2 linked regions of the Methylomagnum ishizawai genome follow. The protein of the gene in region 2 binds, or shares a complex with, the protein of the main gene of each other region. Links are inferred from orthologs where the notes say so. Each region holds a gene or a part of one and is shown on either strand. Other genes may lie near its edges. The genes, in order: smc and K5658_RS11700.

Region 1 (4,404 bases), 2.3 Mb from region 2 along the record:
GGCCTTTTTGATATTGTAGGGCGGGTCGGCAAACACCAAGTCGATACTGGCCGTTTCCAACGAAGACAGCCACGCGATTGAATCCCCTTGGTAAAGTCGGCCATGGGGATGTTCATATTGCAATTGAAACCCTTGGAGTGACGATACCAGCGTGGTTTCCCGGCCTATTTGTTGTGCCTCGTCGAATCCGGTCAAGGAAAGTTGCTCCATTGCCGCTTTGCCATTGAAAAGCTTATTCACATCGCCGCCATTTCCACCGCCGCATCAATATCCACCGCGACGATCCGAGATACCCCAGGTTCCTTCATGGTCACGCCCGCCAAATGCTGGGCGATTTCCATGGTGGCCTTGTTGTGGGAGATGAACAGGAATTGTACCCGCTCCGACATTTCCTTGACCAACTGGCTGAACCGGCCCACGTTGGCGTCATCCAAGGGCGCGTCCACTTCGTCGAGCAGGCAGAACGGCGCGGGATTCAGCTCGAAAATGGCGAACACCAAGGCCGCCGCCGTCAACGCCTTTTCGCCGCCCGAGAGCAGGTGGATGGAACTATTGCGCTTGCCAGGGGGCCGCGCCATCACGCTGACCCCGGCTTCCAGCAATTCGCGCTCGGTCAGTTCCAAATATGCCTGTCCGCCGCCGAAGAGCTTGGGGAACATGCGCTGCAAACCGGCGTTGATCTGGTCGAAGGTGTCCTTGAAGCGGGCGCGGCATTCCTTGTCGATCTTGTCGATGGCTTCCTTGAGGGTGGCGAGCGATTGGCTCAAGTCCTGGTGCTGCTGGTCGAGGAATTTCATGCGCTCGTCCTGGGCTTGGTATTCCTCCATCGCGGTCAGGTTCACCGCGCCCAGGCGGGAGATTTCTTCCGCCAGTTCGGTGACGCGCTGTTGCCAAGCTTTTTCCTCGGCTTCGGGCGGGAGTCCGGCGATCACTTCGTCCGGGCGGGCGTCGAGTTCCTCGAATTGCTCGCGCACGGTCTGCCAGCGCACTTCGTTGGTGGAGAGTTCGAGCTTGGCCTGTTCCAGCTTTTCCTTGAGCGCCTCCAGGTCGCGCTCGTTCTGGAGGCGGGCTTCGTTGAGGCGGCGGATTTCGGCGCTGGTTTCTTGGTCGCGGCGGCGCAGTTCGTTGAGGTTGCGGTCGGCGGCGGTGCGGCGTTCGATGAGGCGGTCTCGCTCGATTTCCTCGGCTTCGACCGGGGTGGCGGTTTCGGCGAGGCGCTGGCTCAGGGTTTCCAGGCGTTCCAGGGCTTGGCCGTATAAGGATTGCGCCCGCTCCAAATGTTTGAGGGTGAGGTTTTCGTTGGAGGCGAGGCTCTCGCGGCGGCTGTGGAGGGCGTTGCGGCGCTCGCGTTCGGCGCGGAGGGCGGCGTCGGTTTCCTGCAACTGGCTTTCCAGGGCGGCGCGGCGGCTGGCTTGTTCGGTGGCTTTGGGGCCGAGTTCGGCCAGGCGGTCTTCGGCGTCGAGCAGGAGGCCGCGGGCTTCGGCGGTTTCTTCGCCGTTCTCGGCGCGTTGGGCTTCCAGGTCTTCGGTTTCCAATTCCAGTTGGCGCAGGCGCTTGCTGGCTTGTTCGCAGCGGGCTTCGGCGGCGCTGAGTTCGGCCTTGAGCTTCGCGTGTTCGGAGGCGAGGCGGCGTTCGTCGGTTTGCAGGCGTTCGCGTTCTTGCTCGGCGGCGCGGATCGAGGTTTCGGCCTGGGCCAGCGCGTGTTCCAGGGTGAGTGCCTGGGCTTGGCAGTCGTCGCGGCGGGCTTTGAGTTCGCGCAGATCGCGCTCGCGCTTGAGGACGCCGGCTTTGCCGTCGTCGCCTTTGGGCGCGGCCAGCCAGCCGGGGCCGAGCTTGACGCCGTCGGGCGTGACCACCGATTCATGTTCGGCCATGGCTTCGCTCAGGGCGCGGGCGCTGTCCAAATCGTCGGCGCAATACACCGAACCCAACAGCGGCCCGAGATTCCAGGGCGACCGCACCCGGTCCAGCAGGCGGGCGGCTTTCGGCGCGGGGGAGGTTTGGGGGGCGGCGCGGGTTTCGATCAAGCCCAAAGCCTCGTCGCCGATGGCGGCCAGATGCGGCAGATAGGGCGCGGCGGTGGCCACGCACAGGGCTTCGAGATGGGTGCCCAAGACGCTTTCGACGGCGGTTTCCCAGCCGGGGGCCACGTCCAGGTGTTCGGCGAGGCGTCCGGCTTGATCCAAGGCATGTTCGGCCAGCCAGTGTTTCAATCCGGCCCGGTCCTTGCCCATGGCGTGCTGTTGCAGGGTTTCCAGCGAACTGATACGGCCTTGCAGGGCGTGCAGCTCGGCGCGGCGGGCGTTCAGGTCTTCCTGGCATTGCTTGCTGCGGGCGCGGTCGGCTTGGATCGCGCTGTGCAAAGCGGGCAGGCGCGCTTGCAGTTCGGCGCGTTCGGCTTCGAGTTCGGCGGTTTCCTGGCGCAAATCCTCCAAACCTTCGGCCTGGAGCGTGTCTTCCAATTCTTCCCGCTCGTGGTCCAGGCGTTCGCGGCGGGTTTCCAACTGGCGCTGTTGCTGCTCTAGTTGCTTGAGGCGGGCGCGCTGGATTTCGGCTTGGCTGTGCGAGCGCCCGAGTTCGCCGCTGGATTGCTCGAAAGCCAAGCGGGCCGCTTGCAGGGCGTGTTCGGCCTCGGCACGGCGGCTGGCGGCGGCTTGTTCGGCGGCTTGCGTCTGTTCCAGGGATACAGCCACCGCCGCCAGTTCTTCCCGCAAAGCGGCGAGTTGGGCTTGATCCTGGTCGAGATCGCGCAGGGCCAGCGTTTTTTCCGCGCCGAGGCGCTCTTGTTCTTGCAGCAGGTTGTCACGGGTCTGCTTGGCGTGTTGCAGGGCGAGTTCCAGCCGGTTGATTTCGGAGCCGAGTTCGTAGAAGCGGGCTTGTTGCTCGCCGAGTTGGGTTTGCAGGGTGTCGTGCTGGGCGCGTTGCAATTCCAAGGTTTCGGCCAGGGCGTGGCCCGCGCCGTACAACTCGCGGAAGCGGGTTTCGTAACCGGCCAACGTGGCTTTGAGGCTCTGGCCCTGTTGGTCGTATTTGAGCCAGCGCAGGGCCAGGAGTTGTTGTTTGTGGCGGCGTTCCTCGTCGCGCAGGGCGAGGTATTTTTCGGCCTTCTTGGTCTGGCGCTTGAGGCTTTCCAGTTGCTTCGCCACTTCGTCGCGCACGTCCATGAGGCGGTCGAGGTTTTCCTGGGTGTGGCCCATGCGCAGTTCGGTTTCATGGCGGCGCTCCTTGTATTTGGAGATACCGGCGGCTTCCTCGATCAGGGAGCGCAGTTCGTCGGGCTTGGCTTCGATCAGGCGGGAGATGGTGCCTTGTTCGATGATGGCGTAGCTGCGCGAACCGAGGCCGGTGCCTAGGAATAGATCGGTGATGTCCTTGCGGCGGCAGCGCGAGCCATTGAGGAAGTAGACCGATTGGCCGTCGCGGGTGACTTGGCGCTTGATGGAAATTTGCGGGTATTTGGCGAATTCGCCGGGGGCTTTGCCTTCACCGTTGTCGAACACCAGTTCCACGAAGGCCATGCCCACCGGCTTGCGGCTGGAAGAGCCGTTGAAGATCACATCGGCCATGGTGTCGCCGCGCAGGTGCTTGGCCGAGCTTTCGCCCATGACCCAGCGCACGGCGTCGATGATGTTGGACTTGCCGCAGCCGTTGGGACCGACGATGCCGACCAGGTTGCCGGGCAGCGGGAGGGTGGTGGGATCGACGAAGGATTTGAAGCCCGCGAGTTTGATTTTTTCGAGGCGCATCGGCTATCGCGGGCCGGGCGGTGCCCGGAAGGGGGGGAGGGGTCGGGATAACAAGGGCGTGGGCGTGGTCGGATGGTTTGCGGAAAATGGCCCGGCTATTATAACCGGCTAATCCGCAAGGCGTTCTTCATCCTGGCGGGCTTGTTTCCCGCCTTTTTAGCCATTCAGAGCCATGTCCACACTACCCAGCAAAGCGCTAGAAACCTTCGACAATCCCCAACCGGGCCGCGATTACACCATCCGCATCGATGTCCCCGAATTCACCTGCCTGTGCCCCAAGACCGGCCAGCCGGATTTCGCCACCCTCCTGCTCGAATACGTGCCGGACCAGTTGTGCGTGGAACTGAAGTCCTTGAAGCTCTACGCCTGGTCGTTCCGCGACGAGGGCGCGTTCCACGAGGCCGTGACCAACCGCATCCTGGACGATCTGGTCGAAGCGACCCGGCCCCGCTTCATGCGCCTGACCGCGAAGTTCAACGTGCGGGGCGGGATTTATACGACGGTGGTAGCGGAACATCGCGATCCGGCTTGGGTCGCGCCTGTGGTGGTGGCGTTGCCGTAGGGGTTTTTATTTGGATGCAGGAGCGGACTTTCGCCTGGCTCTACCGCTACCGCCGCCTCAGCGAGGACTACGAGGTCCAGACCGCCGCTAGCGAGG
Region 2 (3,147 bases):
ATTCCGGCTACGCCTTCGCCTGCCAACTCGACAACAAGGACGCCCTCGAACGCATCCGCCGCATCCGCCAACTCGGCGACGCGCATAATTTCACCCTGGTCTGCATCGATCTTTCGCAAATCGCCACCTTCGCCAAGATCAACAACGAAGCCTTCCGCCTCATCAAGACCCTGACCCCCGGACCCTTCACCTTCATCCTGCCGGCCACCCGCGAAACTCCCAGGCGCTTGCAGCACTCCAAGCGCAAGACCATCGGCATCCGGCTCCCGAACAATCCCATCACCATGGCCTTGGTGGAAGAACTCCAAGAACCCTTGTTCAGTTCCACCCTGATCCTCCCAGGACACGAAGACGCCATGAGCGACCCCGAGGACATCCGCGCCCGCCTCGAAAAAGAGGTGGACCTGATCCTCGACGCCGGCCCGGTGGCCTACCAACCCACCACCATCATCGGTTTCACCGAGGCCCGCCCGGAACTGATCCGGCAGGGCAAGGGCACCGTTGACGGCTTGTTTTAACCGCTGATTTGCCACTATCCCCATGGAACAACTCACCACGGTCGGGCGTTTCGCCGTTTGGGCCTTGCCCGTGATTTTCGCCATCACCCTGCACGAAGTCGCCCACGGCTGGATCGCCAAGCTGCTCGGCGATAAGACGGCGGACCGCCTGGGACGCCTGACCCTCAATCCGCTCAAGCATGTCGATCCCGTGGGCACGATCATCCTGCCGGGAGTGATGCTGGTGCTGGGCGGCTTCATCTTCGGCTGGGCCAAGCCGGTGCCGGTCGATTGGGGCAAGCTCCACAAGCCCAAGCGCGATATCGGCCTGGTCGCCCTGGCCGGGCCGCTGGCCAACCTGCTGATGGTGGTGTGCTGGATATTGATTTCCAAGCTGGCGCATGTGATCGGCGACCGTTATTACTCGCTGCCGATGATCTACATGGCCGCCGCCGGTATCTACATCAACCTGATGCTGATGCTCATCAACCTGGTGCCGCTGCCGCCCCTGGACGGCGGACGCATCATGACCAGCCTGCTGCCGGACAAATGGGCTTACCGCTACGGCCAGTTGGAACAATACGGCTTGGTGATCCTGTTGATCTTGATCGCGACCCCGGCGCTGTCGATGTTGCTTGGCGGACCGATGAACCTGTTGCTCAACCAATCGCTGCTCTATGCCGGGATTCCCTACGGCATCCTGTACCAATTGATGGGACCGGGGGGCTAAGGTCCGCCGATGAGCGAGCATAGCGCGCCGGGCGACAGCGCCGCGCCCGTGGAGGTGGTCGCCATCGTCAACGGCAACCCCGTCACCGACCTGCCGACCGATCTCTATATCCCGCCCGACGCGCTGGAAGTGATCCTGGAATCGTTCGAGGGTCCGCTGGATTTGTTGCTGTATTTGATCCGGCGGCAGAACCTGTCGATCCTCGAAATCCCCATCGCCGATATCACCCGCCAATACATCGCCTATATCGACATGATGGCCGTGCTGCGTATCGAACTTGCCGCCGAGTACCTGCTGATGGCCGCGATCCTGGCCGAGATCAAATCCCGGATGTTGCTGCCGAAACCCGCCGCCGCCGAGAGCGAGGAGGACGACCCCCGCGCCGATTTGATCCGCCGCCTCCGGGAATACGAGCGCTACAAACTGGCGGCGCAAGCGCTGGACCAATTGCCGCGCTGCGAGCGCGATGTCCACGAGGTGTCCGCCGACACCGGGGCCATCCAGGTCGATAAGGTCTACCCGGAAGTCGCGCTGCAAGAAATCCTGCTGGCGTTCCAGGACGTGCTGCGCCGGGCCGACCGCCTCACCCGCCACCAGATCAAGCGCGAACCCTTGTCGGTGCGGGAGCGGATGGCGGGCATCCTGGGGAGGCTGAAAACACAGGCGCTGGTGCCGTTCCAGGAATTGTTCGAACGCGGCGAAGGCCGTCCCGGTGCCGTGGTCGCGTTGCTGGCTATACTGGAATTGTCCAAGGAGCGGCTGATCGAAATCCTCCAGGACGAACCGCTCGGGCCCTTGCAAATCCGCGCCGCCGCCCCGGTCGCCGACTAGGATGGAACTCAAGCACATTATCGAAGCGGCCTTGCTGGCGGCGGGCCGGCCCCTGAGCCAGGCGGAATTGCTGGGCCTGTTCGGCGAACTGGAACAGCCCGGCCCGGAAGCCTTGCAAGCGGCCTTGGCCGCGCTGGCCGAGGACTGCCAAGGCCGCCCGGTCGAATTGAAACAGGTGGCGACCGGCTACCGCCTGCAAGTGCGGGCGGCCTTTTCGCCCTGGCTGTCGCGGTTGTTCGAGGAGCGCCCGGCCCGTTATTCGCGGGCCTTGCTGGAAACCCTCGCCATCATCGCCTACCGCCAACCGGTCACACGGGGCGAGATCGAGGACATCCGGGGCGTGGCGGTGAACACCGGCATCGTCCGCACCCTGCTCGACCGCAACTGGGTCCAGACCGTGGGCCACAAGGAAGTCCCCGGCCGCCCGGCCTTGCTCGCCACCACCCGGCATTTCCTCGATTATTTCGGCCTGAAAAGCCTGAGCGAACTACCGCCTTTGCAGGCGTTCATCGACCGGCTCGACAGCCCCCAGGAACCCAATGAACAGGAACCCTCCCATGCGCACATTCCCACGATCCCAACCGCAGCACCGGACGCCTGAGCCGGAGACCCCATCCGCCGCCGACCAGGCCGGGGAGCGCATCCAGAAAGTGCTGGCCCAATTGGGCCTGGGTTCGCGCCGGGAAATCGAGCAATGGATCAAGGATGGACGCATTTCCCTCAACGGGCAGCGGGCCGAACTGGGTGCGCGTTGCCGCCCGGACGACAGCATCACCGTCAATGGCCGCCCCATCGACCTCGCCCGGAAATCCCAGGCCGAAACCCGGGTGCTGCTCTACCACAAACCCGCCGGGGAAGTGGTCAGCCGCCGCGACCCGGAAGGCCGTCCGGTGATCTTCACCCAATTGCCCAGGCCGGAACGCGGGCGCTGGATCGCCATAGGCCGCTTGGACATCAACACCCAAGGGTTGCTGCTGGTCACCACCCATGGTGAACTCGCCAACCGGCTGATGCACCCTTCCCACCAGATCGAGCGCCAATACGCCGTGCGCGTCCTGGGTAATATCGACGAAGCCATGCTCGGGCGGC

What was found.
Region 1: the proteins of K5658_RS11700 (region 2) and smc are in contact, whole or in part, in a crystal structure (PDB 3ZGX), measured with the Bacillus subtilis proteins. The link is inferred for Methylomagnum ishizawai from one-to-one orthologs.

What each region holds. Positions count from the first base shown.
Region 1 is NZ_AP019783.1:248,634-253,037, reverse strand. The notes cover bases 37-4,128. They hold smc (chromosome segregation protein SMC), read right to left. Parts: upstream 3,747-4,128; coding sequence 237-3,746; downstream 37-236. Other genes in these bases: queF (preQ(1) synthase), read left to right, coding at 3,919-4,128; K5658_RS01055 (DNA-methyltransferase), read right to left, coding at 37-240. Also shown: more of K5658_RS01055, read right to left, coding at 1-36; more of queF, read left to right, coding at 4,129-4,308. UniProt on the Bacillus subtilis protein: Required for chromosome condensation and partitioning.
Region 2 is NZ_AP019783.1:2,577,005-2,580,151, reverse strand. What follows is about bases 313-3,147. They hold K5658_RS11700 (segregation and condensation protein A), read left to right. Parts: upstream 313-1,236; coding sequence 1,237-2,058; downstream 2,059-3,147. Other genes in these bases: rluB (23S rRNA pseudouridine(2605) synthase RluB), read left to right, coding at 2,616-3,147; scpB (SMC-Scp complex subunit ScpB), read left to right, coding at 2,060-2,659; K5658_RS11705 (site-2 protease family protein), read left to right, coding at 541-1,227; K5658_RS11710 (L-threonylcarbamoyladenylate synthase), read left to right, coding at 313-518. Outside these bases: more of K5658_RS11710, read left to right, coding at 1-312. UniProt on the Bacillus subtilis protein: Participates in chromosomal partition during cell division. May act via the formation of a condensin-like complex containing Smc and ScpB that pull DNA away from mid-cell into both cell halves.